Regions from separate parts of the Nocardia sp. NPDC004604 genome, predicted to be linked through region 1. Evidence: riboswitches for the same ligand, from Rfam matches in the RefSeq annotation. Region 1 holds a riboswitch; the other holds the start of a gene.
What was found. Region 1 has a riboswitch for cobalamin ahead of metE (5-methyltetrahydropteroyltriglutamate--homocysteine S-methyltransferase). Riboswitches for the same ligand answer to the same signal wherever they lie in the genome.
Positions count from the first base shown of each region.

Region 1 (7,980 bases):
TTGATCCGAATGAAAAGGCCTTCGGGGCGCGGGCTGTCGTGACCCTGAAAAGCGGCGAAACGATCATCGACGAGCTCGCGGTCGCCGATGCACATCCGCTCGGCACGCGGCCCTTCGCCCGCGAGCAGTATCTCGCGAAGTTCCGAACGCTCGCCGAGGGTGTCATCGATCCCGCTGAGCAGCAACGCTTCCTCGACGCGGTGCAGCGCACGCCAGCATTGGCCGCCGGTGCGCTGGATCAGCTGACATTCACCGTATCGCCCGAGGTCCTGGGGCGGGCGCCGATGGCACGCGAGGGGATCTTCTGATGCTCGTCCTACTCCTCGCCCCAGACCAGCGCCTGTGCGGCGATCACGTCGGTGCCGTTGAATGTGACGGCGGGCGATCCGTGCAGCCGGTAACCCTGATCGAGCAGGTCGCTGATCCGCTCGCAGAAGGTAGCGTCGTCGACGCCGGTGATCAGTCGGTAGCGCAGGCGGTGATCTTCGGACCCACCACCCGGCATCGAATCGCTGTGCGAAGCTTCGCTCATCGGTCCAGCCTAGGGCGGCGGTCGCGGTGACCGGACTGCTGGCCGCCGCCACGAGTGCGGCCGATAAGCGTGCGGCGCTGCGGGCCGGGCTGGCTTCCAGGCGGCTCCAGCGCTGGCCCGGGGCATTCAATCCGCTGGTGGCCAAGCTGATTCAGCAGCTCGGCTTCGAGGGCGTCTATGTCTCCGGAGCGGTGGTTTCGGCCGAACTCGCGCTGCCGGATATCGGGCTGACCACGCTCACCGAGGTGACCGCGCGCGGACAGCAGATCGCGCGGGTGACCGATCTGCCGGTGCTGATCGATGCCGATACCGGATTCGGCGAGCCGATGAATGCGGCGCGCACGGTGACCCTGCTGGAAGATGCCGGGTTGGCGGGCTGTCATATCGAGGACCAGGTGAATCCCAAGCGCTGTGGTCATCTCGACGGTAAGGCGGTGGTTCCGGTTGCCGAGATGGTTCGCCGCTTGCGTGCCGCGGTCGCGGCCCGGCGTGACCCGAATTTCGTCGTCTGCGCGCGCACCGATGCGCGGGGGACCGAAGGGCTGGACGCGGCGATCGACCGGGCCAGGGCATATGCCGACGCCGGTGCGGATCTGATCTTCACCGAGGCGCTGACCGACGCCGCCGAATTCGCGAAGTTTCGTACGGCGGTGGATATTCCGTTGCTCGCGAATATGACCGAGTTCGGCAAGTCGGAGCTGCTGTCCGCGGGCACGCTGGCCGATCTCGGCTATAACGCCGTTATCTATCCGGTAACCACATTGCGCTTGGCGATGTATGCGGTCGAGCGGGGTCTGCGTGAAATCGCCGACACCGGAACGCAATCCGGATTGATGCCGCAGATGCAGCACCGGGCGCGGCTCTACGAATTGCTGGATTACCAGCAGTACAACGACTTCGATTCCGGAATCTTCAATTTCACCGTGAGCGAGTGACCATGACCGATATCAAGAAGGGTTTGGCCGGGGTGGTGGTCGATACCACCAGCATCTCCAAGGTGGTGCCCGAGACCAATTCGCTGACCTACCGCGGCTATGCGGTGCAGGATCTGGCGCGGTACTGCGGTTTCGAGGAGGTCGCGTATCTGCTGTGGTACGGCGAACTGCCCGATGCCGCCCAACTCCAACTACTGTGCCAGCGTGAACGCGCACAGCGACGCGTCGATCGGTCGATCCTGTCGCTGATCGAGAAGCTGCCGGACAACTGTCATCCGATGGATGTGGTCCGGACGGTGGTCAGCTACCTGGGCGCCCAGGATCCGGATCTCGATGCCGCGCAGGATGATCGGGCGCTCTTGGCGAAGTCGCTGCGACTGACCGCGGCGCTGCCCACGGTGATCGCGGCCGATATGCGCCGCCGCCATGGGCTGGATCCTGTTGCGCCGCACGCACAACTGGGCTTCGCGGAGAACTTTCTGAATATGTGCTTCGGAGAGGTTCCGGATCCGCGCATCGTGCGCGCCTTCGAGATTTCACTGATCCTATACGCGGAACACAGTTTCAACGCATCCACATTCGCCGCGCGGGTGGTCACCTCGACTCGCTCGGATATGTACAGCGCGATCACCGCGGCGATCGGCGCGCTCAAGGGTCCGCTACACGGTGGCGCCAATGAGGCCGTCATGCACATGATGCTGGAGATCGGTGAGCCCGAACGCGCTGCGGAGTGGTTGCGCGCGAAGCTGTCCGGCAAACAGAAGGTGATGGGGTTCGGGCATCGCGTCTATAAGAACGGCGACTCGCGGGTGCCGACAATGCGCGATGCTCTTGCGCGAGTTGCCGAGGTGACCGGCGGTCAGCGCTGGCTGCGCATGTATACCGCATTGGAGCAGGCCATGGCCGAGGCCACCGGCATCGAGCCCAATCTCGACTTTCCAGCCGGTCCCGCCTACTACCTGATGGGCTTCGACATCGAGATGTTCACACCCATCTTCGTGATGAGTCGCATTACCGGGTGGACCGCCCACATCATCGAGCAGTCCGCCGCCAATGCCCTCATCCGTCCGCTGTCCGAATACGTCGGGGTGCCGCAGCGCGAACTGCTGGTCTCGGGGGCGGCGGCGCACTGACTCGACGGATGATCGCGGCGAAGCCCTCCTCGACCAAGCGACTGTTTGGTGTAATCGGTGAGATCGAATCGACCGATGTGCCCATCGCATGGGCGCAAGGAAGCGAGCGAACCGAATGTCGAGTCCCGACGATATCGTCACCGCCATGTGCCGCAGCTGGGCCGATCCCGACCCGGACCGGATCAGCGCCTTCTTCGCCGAAGACGCCGTTTACCACAACATTCCGATGGAGCCGATCCACGGCCGTGCCGCCATCCGCGAGTTCATCGCCGGATTCCTCACGAGCTTCGAATCCATCGACTTCGATATCCACCACCAGGTCGCCAGCGGCAATATCGTGATGAACGAACGCACCGACACCCTGCGCGGCCTCGGCAAAGATACCCCGCTGCCGGTAATGGGTGTCTTCGAAGTCGCCGACGGTGCCATCACCGCCTGGCGCGACTACTTCGATATGGCTGCCATAAACCGAGCCTTCGGCACCGACGCCGCCGAGTAGCGGTTCCCGCCCGATGTCCGCCCGGAAAGATCTTTGGGATTCGGGAACCGAATCGGTCGGGCGCGCGTCGAATAGGGCATCGGGGGTGATATCTGATGGCGACGTATGAGGAGGGGTTACGTATGGATCGTTGCTCGGGATGTCCTGCGGGTTGGCGACGGGGATTGGGTGCTCGGTCGCGGATGCGTCCGATTGTGCGCAACGGTGAGGTTTGTGACAGGTACCCGCCCCGCCGCCGGTTGCGACCGTTTCCTGGGACCGAATCACCTTGATACGTAGTGTATTTCATTGATGGCGCGGGTGGTCCCCTCGACCACGCATCCGGTGCCGATACGCCCGCCCTCCCCGTCCGCGGGGAGGGCGGGCGCTATTCGGTCATGCCGAGATGATCAGCGCACCGCGGCCGCGGCCGCGACCAGATTGCGCAGGGAAGCCTCGACCTCGACCGGCCCGCGGGTCTTCAGCCCGCAGTCGGGATTGACCCAGAGTCGTTCGGCGGGAACGGCTTTCAATGCCGAGCGCAGTGCAGCGGTGATCTCCTCCACACTCGGCACCCGGGGCGAGTGAATGTCGTACACACCGGGTCCGACGCCGAGATCGAAGCCGCGTGCGTTGAGGTCGTCGAGTACTTCCATATGTGAACGCGCCGCCTCGATCGAGGTGACATCGGCATCGAGTCCGGCGATCGCATCGATGACCTCACCGAATTCCGAATAGCACAGGTGGGTGTGGATCTGGGTGGCATCCGATACCCCTGAGGTCGCCAGCCGGAACGCCCCGACCGACCACTCCAGATACGCGCCCTGGTCGGCCGCGCGCAGCGGCAACAGCTCCCGCAGTGCGGGCTCGTCGACCTGGATGATCCGAATGCCCGCGCCCTGCAGATCGATCGTCTCGTCCCTTATTGCCAATGCCACCTGGCGTGCCGAATCCGCCAATGGCTGATCGTCGCGCACGAACGACCAGGCCAAAATCGTCACCGGGCCGGTGAGCATGCCCTTGACCGGCTTATCGGTAAGCGATTGCGCGTAGCCGATCCAGTCGACGGTCATCGGCGCGGGTCGGGCCACATCGCCGAACAGGATCGGCGGCCGCACGCAGCGGGTGCCGTAGGACTGCACCCAGCCCGCTTCGGTGGCGGCGAATCCGTCGAGCTGTTCGGCGAAGTACTGCACCATGTCATTGCGTTCCGGCTCGCCGTGCACCAGCACGTCGAGTCCCAATTTCTCCTGCAGCGCAATGACATCGGCGATTTCCGAGCGCATCCGACGCACGTACTCGGCCGCATCGATCTCGCCCTTGCGCAGTGCCGCCCGTGCGAGCCGGATCGCCGAGGTCTGCGGATACGAACCGATCGTCGTGGTCGGCAATGACGGCAGCCGCAGCCGTTCGGCCTGCAGCACCCGTCGCTGCGGCGCGGGGGACCGCCGGGTGGCATCCGGACCGAGCGCCGCCAACCGCGCCCGGACCTGCGGATTGTCCAGCCTGGGATCGGTACGCCGGGTAGCAAGTGCCGAACGGGCGGCGACCAGTTCGGCGGTGATCGCATCGGGCCCCGCGCTCAGTGCGGTCGCGAGCAAGCGCACCTCGGCGACCTTCTCCGCACCGAATGCCAGCCACGAGCGCAACCGTTCGTCGAGGCCGGTTTCGGGCGCCAGCGTGTAGGGCACGTGCAGCAGCGAGCAGGAACTCGACACCGCAACGGATTTCGCACAACCCAGCAGCGCGCCGAGTGTCGTCAGCGCCCGATCCAGATCGGCCCGCCAGACATTTCGGCCGTCGACCACACCCGCGACCAGCAGCTTGTTCGCGAGCGCCGGTACCCCAGCCACTGCGGAGAGATCGGCGGCAGTGGTGAAGTCCACTGCGATGCCTTCGATTTCGGTCTCGGCCAGGGCGGCCAGCGCCGGGCCGGGACTGCCGAAGTAGGTCGCCACCAGCAGCGCCGGACGATCCGTCGCGGCCGATAGCTCGGCATAGGTGCGCCGGACCAGGTCGATCTCGTGGGCGGTCAGATCGGTGACCACCACCGGCTCGTCGAATTGCACCCACTCCGCGCCTGCCACGGCCAGCAGCCGCAACAGCTCACGGTAGAGCGGTACCAACTCGTCGAGGCGATCGAGCGCTGCACCGCCCGTCGCCTTCGCCAGTTTCAGGAAGGTGATCGGACCGACCACTACCGGCCGCGCGGGCACCCCGAGGGCAAGCGCCTCCTGCAGTTCATCCAGCACCTTCGACGGTTGCAGTGAGAACGCGGTCTCCGGGCCGATCTCCGGCACCAGATAGTGGTAGTTGGTATCGAACCACTTGGTCATTTCCAGGGGCTCGACCGTATCGGTGCCGCGCGCCGCGGCGAAATAGCGATCCAGCGGATCGGCGATTCCGGCCACCCGGGGCGGCAGCGCTCCGAGCAGCACGGCGGTATCGAGCACCTGGTCGTAATAGGAGAAGGTGCCGACCGGAATGGCATCGAGTCCGGCCGAATGCAATTCGGTCAGCTGATTGCGCCGCAGGTTGCGTGCGATCGCGTGTAGTTGCTCGGCGTCGATGTGTCCGGCCCAGTACGACTCGGTGGCACGCTTGAGCTCACGGTGCGGCCCCACCCGCGGGAGACCGAGAACCGTTGCGGTGAACGGGTTATGCGAAACAGTCACGAATTTCTCCAGTGCTGAGATCGAAGACCATCGCCCTACGAGCTCACGGAGACCAAGTGACGTGCCGGAAAATCCAACGACTGGAAAAACCAACCATGGAGCCCGACAGGTCGCACTGGTGGTCCGCGCGCCCAATCCACGAGGCGGTGGCCGCCGGATACGGCGTATCCGACACGGCTGGCAGGTCTTCGGACTTGCGGGCACGGGCCTTCTGGCCGACCCCGTACGGGGCTCACCTACTGGCCGTCGCTTCCCGGGCTGACCGTTTCGAGCGATCTGCAAGCAATCGCTACGGCCTACCCAGTGCTGATGACGGCGGTCGTTCCTGCATACCGCTGCGGGACAGTCCCGGATTCTCACCGGGTTCCCTCTCATCCGCACACCGGTATTCCGGTGGGCGAACTCGACTCCGTTGACGCGACGTCGGGGCTCCATCTCGTCTGCGCACGGCGAACCAGCTGCAACACCAAGCATAGGCGGGCGCGCAACCGGGTTTTGACGGCATACCTGTGATCATGATGTTCGCTGCGCAGGCCCACCCTTCGCCCGACCGCCACCCCCCACCGAATCACTACGCGATCCCGACTTTCGGGGCCGCGAACACGCCGCGCTGCAGGCGCGGCAAATTCAACACAGTATGTGACGACTGGATGAACACAACTTCGCAAGTCTGCTAGGAATGGTTGTGAAGATTCCTGCGAAGGGACTTCCCTGTCAAGGCTGCATTCCGGGCCGGGTACCTTAGGTCAATGTTCTCGAAAGTCTTGGTTGCCAACCGTGGCGAGATCGCGATCCGTGCCTTCCGCGCGGCCTACGAACTCGGCATCGGAACCGTCGCGGTATTCCCGTACGAGGATCGCAATTCGGTCCACCGGTTGAAGGCAGCCGAGTCCTACCAGATCGGCGAACAGGGCCACCCCGTCCGGGCGTATCTGTCCATCGAGGCGATCATTGCGGCGGCCAAGTCCGCCGGAGCCGACGCCGTCTACCCCGGCTACGGCTTCCTGTCGGAGAACCCGGACCTCGCGGCGGCCTGTGCGCGCGAGGGTATTACCTTCATCGGTCCGTCTGCCGCGGTACTCGAACTCGCGGGTAACAAGGCCCGCGCGATCGAGGCGGCCAAGGCGGCCGGACTGCCGGTACTGCGTTCGAGCGCGCCGTCGGCCGATGTCGACGAGCTGCTCGCGGCCGCTCAGGAGCTGGAGTACCCGATCTTCGTCAAGGCCGTCGCGGGCGGCGGCGGCCGCGGTATGCGGCGGGTTGCCGATCCGGCACAGCTGCGCGAATCGATCGAGGCCGCCTCCCGTGAGGCGGAATCGGCATTCGGCGATCCGACGGTCTTCCTGGAACAGGCCGTGGTGAATCCGCGCCATATCGAGGTGCAGATCCTGGCCGACCAGCACGGCAATGTCATGCACCTGTTCGAGCGCGACTGTTCGGTGCAGCGTCGCCACCAGAAGGTGATCGAGCTCGCCCCGGCACCCAACCTCGATCCGGCACTGCGCGAGCGCATCTGCAATGACGCGGTCGCCTTCGCCCGCCAGATCGGCTACAGCTGTGCCGGCACCGTCGAATTCCTGCTCGACGAGCGCGGCAACCACGTCTTCATCGAGATGAATCCGCGCATCCAGGTCGAGCACACGGTGACCGAGGAGATCACCGATGTCGACCTGGTGCAGTCCCAGCTGCGCATCGCGGCGGGGGAGACCCTGGAACAGCTCGGCCTGAGCCAGGAGAAGGTCACCATTCGCGGTGCTGCCCTGCAGTGCCGGATCACCACCGAGGATCCGGCCAATGGCTTCCGCCCCGATACCGGCCGCATCACCGCCTACCGCACCCCCGGCGGTGCGGGCATCCGCCTCGACGGCGGTGCGAATCTGGGCGCGGAGATCGGTGCCTACTTCGACTCGATGCTGGTCAAGCTCACCTGCCGCGGTCGCGATCTGCCCGCGGCGGTGGCCAGGGCCAGCCGTGCGCTCGCGGAGTTCCGTATCCGCGGCGTCACCACGAATATTCCGTTCCTGCTCGCGGTGCTCGACGATCCGGACTTCAAGGCGGGCCGGGTTACCACTTCGTTCATCGATGAGCGCCCGCAGCTGCTGACCCTGCGCGGCTCGGCCGACCGCGGCACCAAGATCCTGAACTACCTGGCCGATATCACCGTGAACAAGCCGCATGGTGAGCGCCCGACCACCGTCTACCCACACGACAAACTGCCCGCCATCGA
Region 1 is NZ_JBEXLC010000054.1:9,416-17,395, reverse strand. It holds gene ABZW16_RS20515 (MmgE/PrpD family protein) at 1-308, shown strand, start outside; gene ABZW16_RS20510 (DUF1737 domain-containing protein) at 317-532, opposite strand; gene prpB (methylisocitrate lyase) at 559-1,467, shown strand; gene ABZW16_RS20500 (bifunctional 2-methylcitrate synthase/citrate synthase) at 1,470-2,600, shown strand; gene ABZW16_RS20495 (limonene-1,2-epoxide hydrolase family protein) at 2,716-3,099, shown strand; gene metE (5-methyltetrahydropteroyltriglutamate--homocysteine S-methyltransferase) at 3,489-5,753, opposite strand; cobalamin riboswitch at 5,915-6,171, opposite strand; gene ABZW16_RS20485 (pyruvate carboxylase) at 6,503-7,980, shown strand, end outside.

Region 2 (7,980 bases), on a different contig from region 1:
GCCCATGCCAAACAGCCGCCACCGGCCGCCTTCACCGAACTCACCGACCGCGAACGCGAGGTCATGACCCTGGTCGCCGAGGGCCTTACCAATGCCGAAATCGGCGAACGCCTGTTCATGAGCCCCGCCACCGCCCGCACCCATGTCAGCCGCATTCTGATGAAGCTGGACGCCCGAGACCGCACCCAATTGGTGGTCATGGCCTACGAATCCGGCCTGGTCCGTCCCGGCTGGCACTGACCACGCACACGGCTCAGGAGCGGAAGTATCGACGGGCACTCGGCCGGTACATTGCGGGGATGGCCACCAGGACGGCCAGGATGTGCGCGGTACGGAAGATTCCGGTGATCACCGCGGCAGCGGTGAGGTTATCGAACAGGTCGCCGATTTCCCTGGCGGATAACGTGGCCGCCAGCGGCTCGATGATCAGCGAGGCCATGCCGATCACGCCGATGCCGAAGGTGAGCACGATCCTGGCCCAGCGGGCGCCGCGCGCCATGTGGACGGCGACCCCGAGCACCACTAGATATATGACGCCACGAACGGCCAGACCTGTTGTGAGAGAGCCGATATCGGAATTCGTCCGGTCCAATTGCACGGCGGTGTAGGTTATGGCCTCGCCGACACCGCACAGCAATGCGATGACGAGCCCGATGAATGCGACGGAAACCGAGCGCGGTGGGTGGGTGCGTGGCCGTATGGAAAAGGCAGTGCCGGTCATGACACCGACACTGCCCTTGGCAATCCGAATTCCGGATCAGCCTGCGGTAGTGACCGGCTCTCGTACCGGAGTGCTACCGCGCGTGGCGAATTCGGTGAGTGCCGCGAAACCGAGGCCGAGGCAGGCCCACAGCGTGGCCGTCTCGCCGAGCGACGCCGCACGGAACTGCCACAGCAGCGCGGCCGGGAAGTCGTCGGTCACCTCATTGATGCCCGGCAGCAGAATGTAGCCCAGCACGACGATCAGGACGAACGCACCGACCCCCGCGATCAGCCGGAGCGTATCGAGTTGCGCGGCAAGCAGTTTGTAGACGTACACCCCGATGCCGACCGCGGCCAGACCGAGCAGCACCGCCGCCAACCACAGCAGGGTCCGCTGGTTGATGGTGTCCGGATCGCCGACGGCGGGTGGATTGGCCGGGTACTTGAAGAACGGCACCGCCACGATCGCGGCCCAACCGGCCAGTGCCAGCCCGAGCGCGAGCTTCGGCCCCGACAGTGTGGAGTACCTGCGTGCGAAATACGCGACCGATCCGAATATGGCCCCGAGTGCGAGCCCGGCAAGTCCGAGCGCCAAGAATTGCCCCGCCTGCTGTCCGGACCGGCTGACCAGCGGCTCCTCCTCGTCACCGTGGGTATGCCCGGCCGGTTCCTGAGCGTGGTCGGCGGCCTTCTCCTTGGCGGTAGCGGCCTCTTCGATGGCAATGGCGGCCTCGATTTTGGGCTCGCCGACGAAATAGCCCACTGTCGCGGCCAGCAGACCGGCGATAAGACCGGCCAGCAGGCCACGGAGCAGCAGGGTCTTGAGCGAACCGATCAATGGCACGGCACACCGAGCAGGTGACGTCCATCGTGCATCAGCTCGTGCAGGTACATCCCGCTGCGCGAGATGACACCCTGGTCGAAGCCGACCAGGTACAGGGTGAGCAGTGCGAGTAGAACGACGCCCACTGCGATGAGCAGCGTGCCGAGCGAATCGGTGGCCCGACTCGGTGAATGCGCGATAGCCATTCGAGTCCTCCTAGGGATGCGCGTCCCGTGAGTTGGTGATGCGAAGGTGCCGGTGTCTGGCTTTCCGGCACCAAGGACTCGGTGCAAGAACACAGTGGCGCGACCGCTTCGGAATCTCACCGAATTACCGCGTCACCCTCGCGTTTGTCATTCAAACTGTCGCATCCGGCCGCATCCGCCGTCAACACAACCGCGCCTTGCCCACCACGCGGTGGGGCGCGTCGCGCGCCGGTGCTGGCCAGCGGATTTCAGGATGCGGACTTGCCCGCGACGTCCAGCACGACCTCGAACTCGAGCAGCGATGCGCCCGTCGAAACCGGCTTCTGCCGCTCGCCCGCATGCGCCTCCCGCGCGGGTCCGTCGCGCCATGCCGCGAACGACTCCTCCGAATCCCACTGGGTCACAACGAAGTACCGGTTCTCCCCGGCCACCGGCCGCAGCAACTGGAAGCCGAGGAATCCGGGCGAGCCCTCGACCGCGTGCGCGCGATGGGCGAACCGCTTCTCCAACTCGGGGCCGGCGCCCTCTGGAACCTCGATCGCATTGATCTTCACAACAGCCATGGCTTCGACCATACGTCTGCCCCATTCGGCCACCCCGCAGCGCATGCGCTGGCGCGTCGACGCGCGACTCTGCCACTAGGGAAGCGAGTCTTACGAGCGACCCCGTTCGCGCCGCCTCGCATCCGGGAAGGAGCGGCCATTGAACTCGGCCGAGTCGTCGATGCGCGTGCGGCGCAGGCACGCGGCTTGGCTGCTGGGCAGGTGTACATGCAGCGCCGAACTGCCCGCCTTCAGGTGACTCCGATGTAGTGAGTCTTACAAGTGACCCTGTTCGCGGCTCGTCTCGCGGCCCAGTCGTCGAAGCGCACGCACCAAAGGTCTCGACCGGTCGGACGCGAGGCCCACCCGTCACCCGACCACCACCCCTCATCGAATCGCTACGCGATGCTGACCATTAGGGGGCCGTGCACACGCAGTGCCAAAGGCGCTGCAAAATGACACAGTGTTGCACGACGAAGGCGGAGCAGGGGTGCCGATCCTGCTGCTGCACGGACTGATGGGCAGCGCCCGCACCTGGCGCGATCAGCTGGACTGGCTGCGGGCATACGGCCACGTCTACACCTTCGACGCCGCGGGACACGGCCGTCCCGCGCCCGCCGAATTGAACACCGAGGCCTTCATCGACGACCTCGCTTCGGCGACCGCCGAGATTTCCGAACCGATGGTGGTGATCGGGCATTCGATGGGCGGGCTGCACGGCTGGGTGTTCGCCGCGCAGTATCCGGAGCGGGTGCGTGCACTCGTCGTCGAGGACATCGCCCCTGATTTCCGCGGCCGCACCGCCGAGAACTGGGCGGCCATGATCGAAGCCTGGCCGCAGCCGTTTCCGGATGAGCGCGCGGTCCTGGACTATTTCGGTCCGGTTGCCGGACGCTACTTCCTCAAATCCTTCGACCACGGCCCGGACGGCTACCGCCTGCACGGCTCGGTCTCGACCTTCCGCGATATCTCCGAGGAATGGGGCACTCGCGACTTCTGGGCCCAGTGGCGCGCGGTCAAAGCCCCGGTCCTGCTGATCGAAGGCGAATTCACCATCACCCCGGAGGGCCAGATGGGGGAGATGGCCGCGGTCCACTCCGACGCGGTCTACGTTCGCGTTCCGAACTCCGGCCATCTGGTCCACGACGATCAACCCGAGCGCTACCGCGCCGAAGTCGAGCAGTTCCTCCGCAGAGTCCTCGACCCCTAGTCACTCCCGCGCACTGGAAGACGTGCAGATTCGGCCCCGTTCCGCGGCGAAGATGCCGAGCGACTTCGGCGCGATGGTCGCGGTGATCGCGGTGGTCGAAAGGGGTGTTGGCTGGCCGACGAGGTCAGGCGCGAGTGGGGTCGCCTTCCCCCGCCAGGGCGAACAGACCGTCGGGCGTCTGCTCGATCAGGCCGTCCACGAGCAGTGAGTCCAGGGCGCGGTCGCGTTGGCCCGGATCGCGAGTCCAGGCCAGGTCCAGGCGAATTCGCTCGACGGGGCCGGTCGCGTCGCGTAGTACGTCGAGCAGGCGGCCGCGCGCCTGGCGATCGGTGCCCTCGTATTTCTGCGTCTTGCGAACCACCTCGGATACCGGCCTGCCCGCGGCAACCCACGCGCATTCCGGCAGCGGACAACGCGCGCAGTCGGGCGTGCGGGCCGTGCACACCGTGGCGCCCAGTTCCATCAGCGCGGCGGAAAACACTGCGGCATGGTCGATTCGGCGCGGCAGCAATGCCTCGGTTTCGGGCAGATCGCGCGCGGACGGATTACCCGCCTCCGCCCGCCCGTGCACTGCGCGCGCGACCACTCGCCGAACATTGGTGTCCACCACCGGAACTCGCTGCCCATAGGCGAAGCAGGCCACCGCCCGCGCCGTATACGCGCCGATGCCGGGCAGACCCAGTAGCACCTCGACATCGGTCGGCACCTCGTCGCCGTGTACCTCGGCGAGCACCTTGGCGCATTCGTGCAGCCGCAGCGCCCGGCGCGGATAGCCGAGCTTGCCCCAGGCGCGCAGCACCTCGGCCTGCGACGAGGCCGCCATCGCGGAGGGCACCGGCCAGCGCGCCACCCACTCCCGCCAGATCGGCTCGACCCGCACCACCGGCGTCTGCTGCAACATGATCTCGCTCATCAGAATCTGCCAGGCGGTGACATCCGCACGCCGCCACGGCAGATCCCGCGCGGTCGCTCGGTACCAATCCAGCAACGAGTCGGCATCCACCCGGTTGGCTACCGCCGTGATCTTGGGTTTCCCGCCTGCACGCCCGTGCGCTGCGCTGCCCTTCAGCACTGCCCTCACCGTTCCTATTGTCCTGCGGACAGTCGATATTTGCCGATCTGTAACGCACCGAACTCGCTGGTAACCGCTGCGATGTGCACAATGGTCGGTATGCCGGATTCCAACCCGATCAGTGCCTGGAAATCCCTTCGTGAGGGTAATGAGCGCTTCGTGAACGGCACGCTGCTGCATCCTAGCCAGGGCGCGGCCGACCGGGCCAAGCTCGTCAGTGGCCAGCACCCGCAAGCCATCCTGTTCGGCTGCGGTGACTCCCGCGTCGCCGCTGAGCTGATCTTCGATCAGGGCCTCGGCGATATGTTCGTCGTGCGCACCGCGGGGCATGTGGTGGACAGCTCGGTGCTCGGTTCGATCGAGTACGGGGTGCAGGTGCTGAATGTGCCGCTCATCGTGGTGCTCGGCCACGACAGCTGCGGCGCGGTGAAGGCCACCATCGACGCGCTGGACGGTGGCGAGGTGCCCGGCGGATTCATCCGCAGCTTGGTCGAGCGGGTCACGCCGTCGATTCTGATCGGGCGCCGGGAGGGGCTGTCCACCGTCGACGAGATTGAGGCCAGGCATGTGGTGGAGACCAGCCGTCTGCTCATGCAGCGGTCGATGATCATTTCGCAGCGGGTGGCCACTGGTGAGTGCGCAATCGCCTGTGTCACATACAAACTGGCCGAGGGTCAGGTGAAGTTGCAGCGGGTCATCGGCAATATCGGCGAGATGGCCTGACGCGGCCGATCGAAGCGGTCCAGCGTGCGAGCGGAATTTACCTGCCGCGCTCGGGTTTTCCGATCCGACACGCCGGGGTCCTGAGTCGCTGTACCGGATCGTGCCCTTACCGTTGACTTCGTGCTGGAACCGAATGGACCGCTGCCTCCGGAGATCTATTGGCGACGCCGCGCGTTCGCCATCGGCATCCTGGTCGTAGCGCTCGCACTGGTCATCTGGTTGGTCTTGACGGTCACGCGCGGCGGCGATTCGCCCGGCACGACAAAGGCGGCCGCGACGAGCACGTCCTCGGCGACGAGTAAGCCAGCGGGTGCGTCCTCGACGCCCCCGCCGACCACCGGCGAATCCGGTGCGAAGCCCTCCGGCACCACCACCGCCGCCGCTCCGGCCAGCAGTCCGGTCGCCGCTGGCGCCTGCCCGGACCAGTCGCTCGCGGTGAAGGTGACCGTCGAACAGCCGACCTACAAGACCGGGGAGACCCCGGTATTCGGCATCGTGATCACCAATATCTCGTCCTCGGCCTGCTCCCGCGATGTCGGCTCCGGCCTGCAGCAGGTCTCGGTGACCACCCTTGACGGCCAGCGCCGTCTCTGGTCGAGCACCGACTGCTACCCGGACGGCGCCCCCGACGTCCGCACCCTGAACCGCGGCGAACAGGCCGCCTTCATGGTCACCTGGTCCGGCTCCACCTCCCAACCCAACTGCGCCGGTGACCGTGTCCAAGTCCCCCCCGGCGCCTACGCCGTAGTCGCCCAACTCGGCTCCCTACGCAGCGCCGCCGAACCCTTCAACATCGCCTGACCCCCGCCCCAGGGCGCTGCCGCATATCCACTGGTTATCGCGCACAGTGTGTGGGTTGTGCGTGATACCTACCGGCGGTGCGTGATCAATTAGGTTGTGCAACAGCCGTTATCGGCTCAGAAGTCGGGGGCGGTTTCGGTAGGTGTGGTGCGTGACTTGCGGAGACCGGCGAGGCGGATGGCCGATTTGACGTCGGCTACCTCGTGCACCTTCATGCCGTTTTTCGTTCGCGCCAGGCCCGGCGGCACCAGGGCGGTGGTGAAGCCGAGTCGTTCCGCCTCGGCCAGTCTGCGCTCCAGTCCGGTGACCCGCCGCACCTCGCCCGCCAGGCCGACCTCACCGAGGATGACCCAGCCGACGGGCAGCGCCTGATCCCGTTCGGCGCTGGCGATGGCAAGGGCGACGGCCAGATCCGCGGCGGGCTCGAGCAGCCGCATACCGCCCACCGTCGCGGCGTACACATCGTGTTTGCCGAGGAACACCCGGCCGCGGCTCTGCAGCACGGCCAGCACCATCGCGACCCGGTTGTAGTCGAGTCCGCTCACCGCCCGCCGTGGATTCGGGATCTCGGTGTGCACGGTGAGCCCCTGCACCTCGGCCACCAGTGGCCGCTTACCGTCCATCGCCACCGTGACCGCCGTGCCCGGCACCGAATCGGTGCGGTGGTGCAGGAACAGGCCGGACGGATCCGTGACGCAGGAGATCCCGTCGTCGTGCAGTTCGAAACAGCCGACCTCATCGGAGCTGCCGAAGCGGTTTTTGATTCCGCGCACCATGCGCAGCGTGGAATTCTTATCGCCCTCGAACTGCAGCACCACATCCACCAGATGTTCCAGCGTGCGCGGGCCAGCGACATTGCCGTCCTTGGTGACATGTCCGACCAGCAGCACCGCGATGCCGCTCGCCTTGGCCAGCGAGGTGAGTGCGGCAGCCACCGCGCGCACCTGGGTGACGCCGCCGATGGTGCCGTCCACCTCGGGGACCAGCATGGTCTGCACCGAGTCGACGACGAGCAGCGTCGGACGCACCTGCTCGACATGGCCGAGCACCACCGACAGATCCGATTCCGCTGCCAGATAGACCCTTTCGTGCACCGCATCGGTCCGGTCGGCTCGCAATCGGACCTGGCCCGCCGATTCCTCCGCGGTGACATACAGCGACTTCTCATCGCGCTGGGTGGCCCACCGATGCGCGACCTCCAACAACAGCGTCGACTTGCCGACCCCCGGCTCACCGGAGAGCAGCACGACCGATCCCGGCACGATGCCCCCGCCGAGCACCCGGTCCAGTTCCTCGACGCCGGTCGGCCTGGCCTTGGTGACCTTCGAATCGATATGCGAGATCGGCGCGGCGGCGATGCTCGGCAACATCGCCCGCCGCCCGACCGGCGATGCCGCGGTCGCCGCCGCTCCGGCTACCTCGTCGACGGTGCCCCAGGCACCGCAATCCGGGCATTTGCCCACCCACTTGGCGACCTCGTGTCGGCAGGCGGAGCATCGGAAGATCGACTTGGTCTTGGCCACAGGCGCACCTTACGTACCATCTCCGACAAGCGGGCTCGACAGTGCCAAGCGGGCTCGACAGATATGAAAACGGCTGCCGCGCGATTGCGCGACAGCCGTAGGTGGGGATCGGTCGGCGGATCAGTGTCCGCCCTTGTGCTCGCCCTCGTTCGCAGTGGCCTGGCCCTCGTGCCGTTCGGCCAGCGGCCCGGCGTCGACCGGGACCTGGACCGTCACGGTGCCGTTCTGCTTGAAGTTGAACGTCACCGGGTAGGTGAGGCCCGGGGTGATATCCCTGGTCAGGCCGGTGATCTCGATCAGACCGGGGTTCTTCTCCGCGTCGGCGGTGGCCTTGTCACCGGCGCCGTGCTCATCGGCCTTGGCGGTGGTGGACGGCTT
Region 2 is NZ_JBEXLC010000120.1:6,512-14,491, reverse strand. It holds gene ABZW16_RS32695 (response regulator transcription factor) at 1-240, shown strand, start outside; gene ABZW16_RS32690 (hypothetical protein) at 254-721, opposite strand; gene ABZW16_RS32685 (CbtA family protein) at 758-1,546, opposite strand; gene ABZW16_RS32680 (CbtB-domain containing protein) at 1,537-1,731, opposite strand; cobalamin riboswitch at 1,761-1,923, opposite strand; gene mhuD (mycobilin-forming heme oxygenase MhuD) at 1,980-2,294, opposite strand; gene ABZW16_RS32670 (alpha/beta hydrolase) at 2,737-3,483, shown strand; gene ABZW16_RS32665 (A/G-specific adenine glycosylase) at 3,608-4,507, opposite strand; gene ABZW16_RS32660 (carbonic anhydrase) at 4,655-5,278, shown strand; gene ABZW16_RS32655 (hypothetical protein) at 5,399-6,079, shown strand; gene radA (DNA repair protein RadA) at 6,196-7,602, opposite strand; gene ABZW16_RS32645 (hypothetical protein) at 7,723-7,980, opposite strand, start outside.
Region 2: it holds a riboswitch for cobalamin, as region 1 does, so the genes downstream of both, ABZW16_RS32680 (CbtB-domain containing protein) here and metE (5-methyltetrahydropteroyltriglutamate--homocysteine S-methyltransferase) in region 1, are expected to answer to the same signal.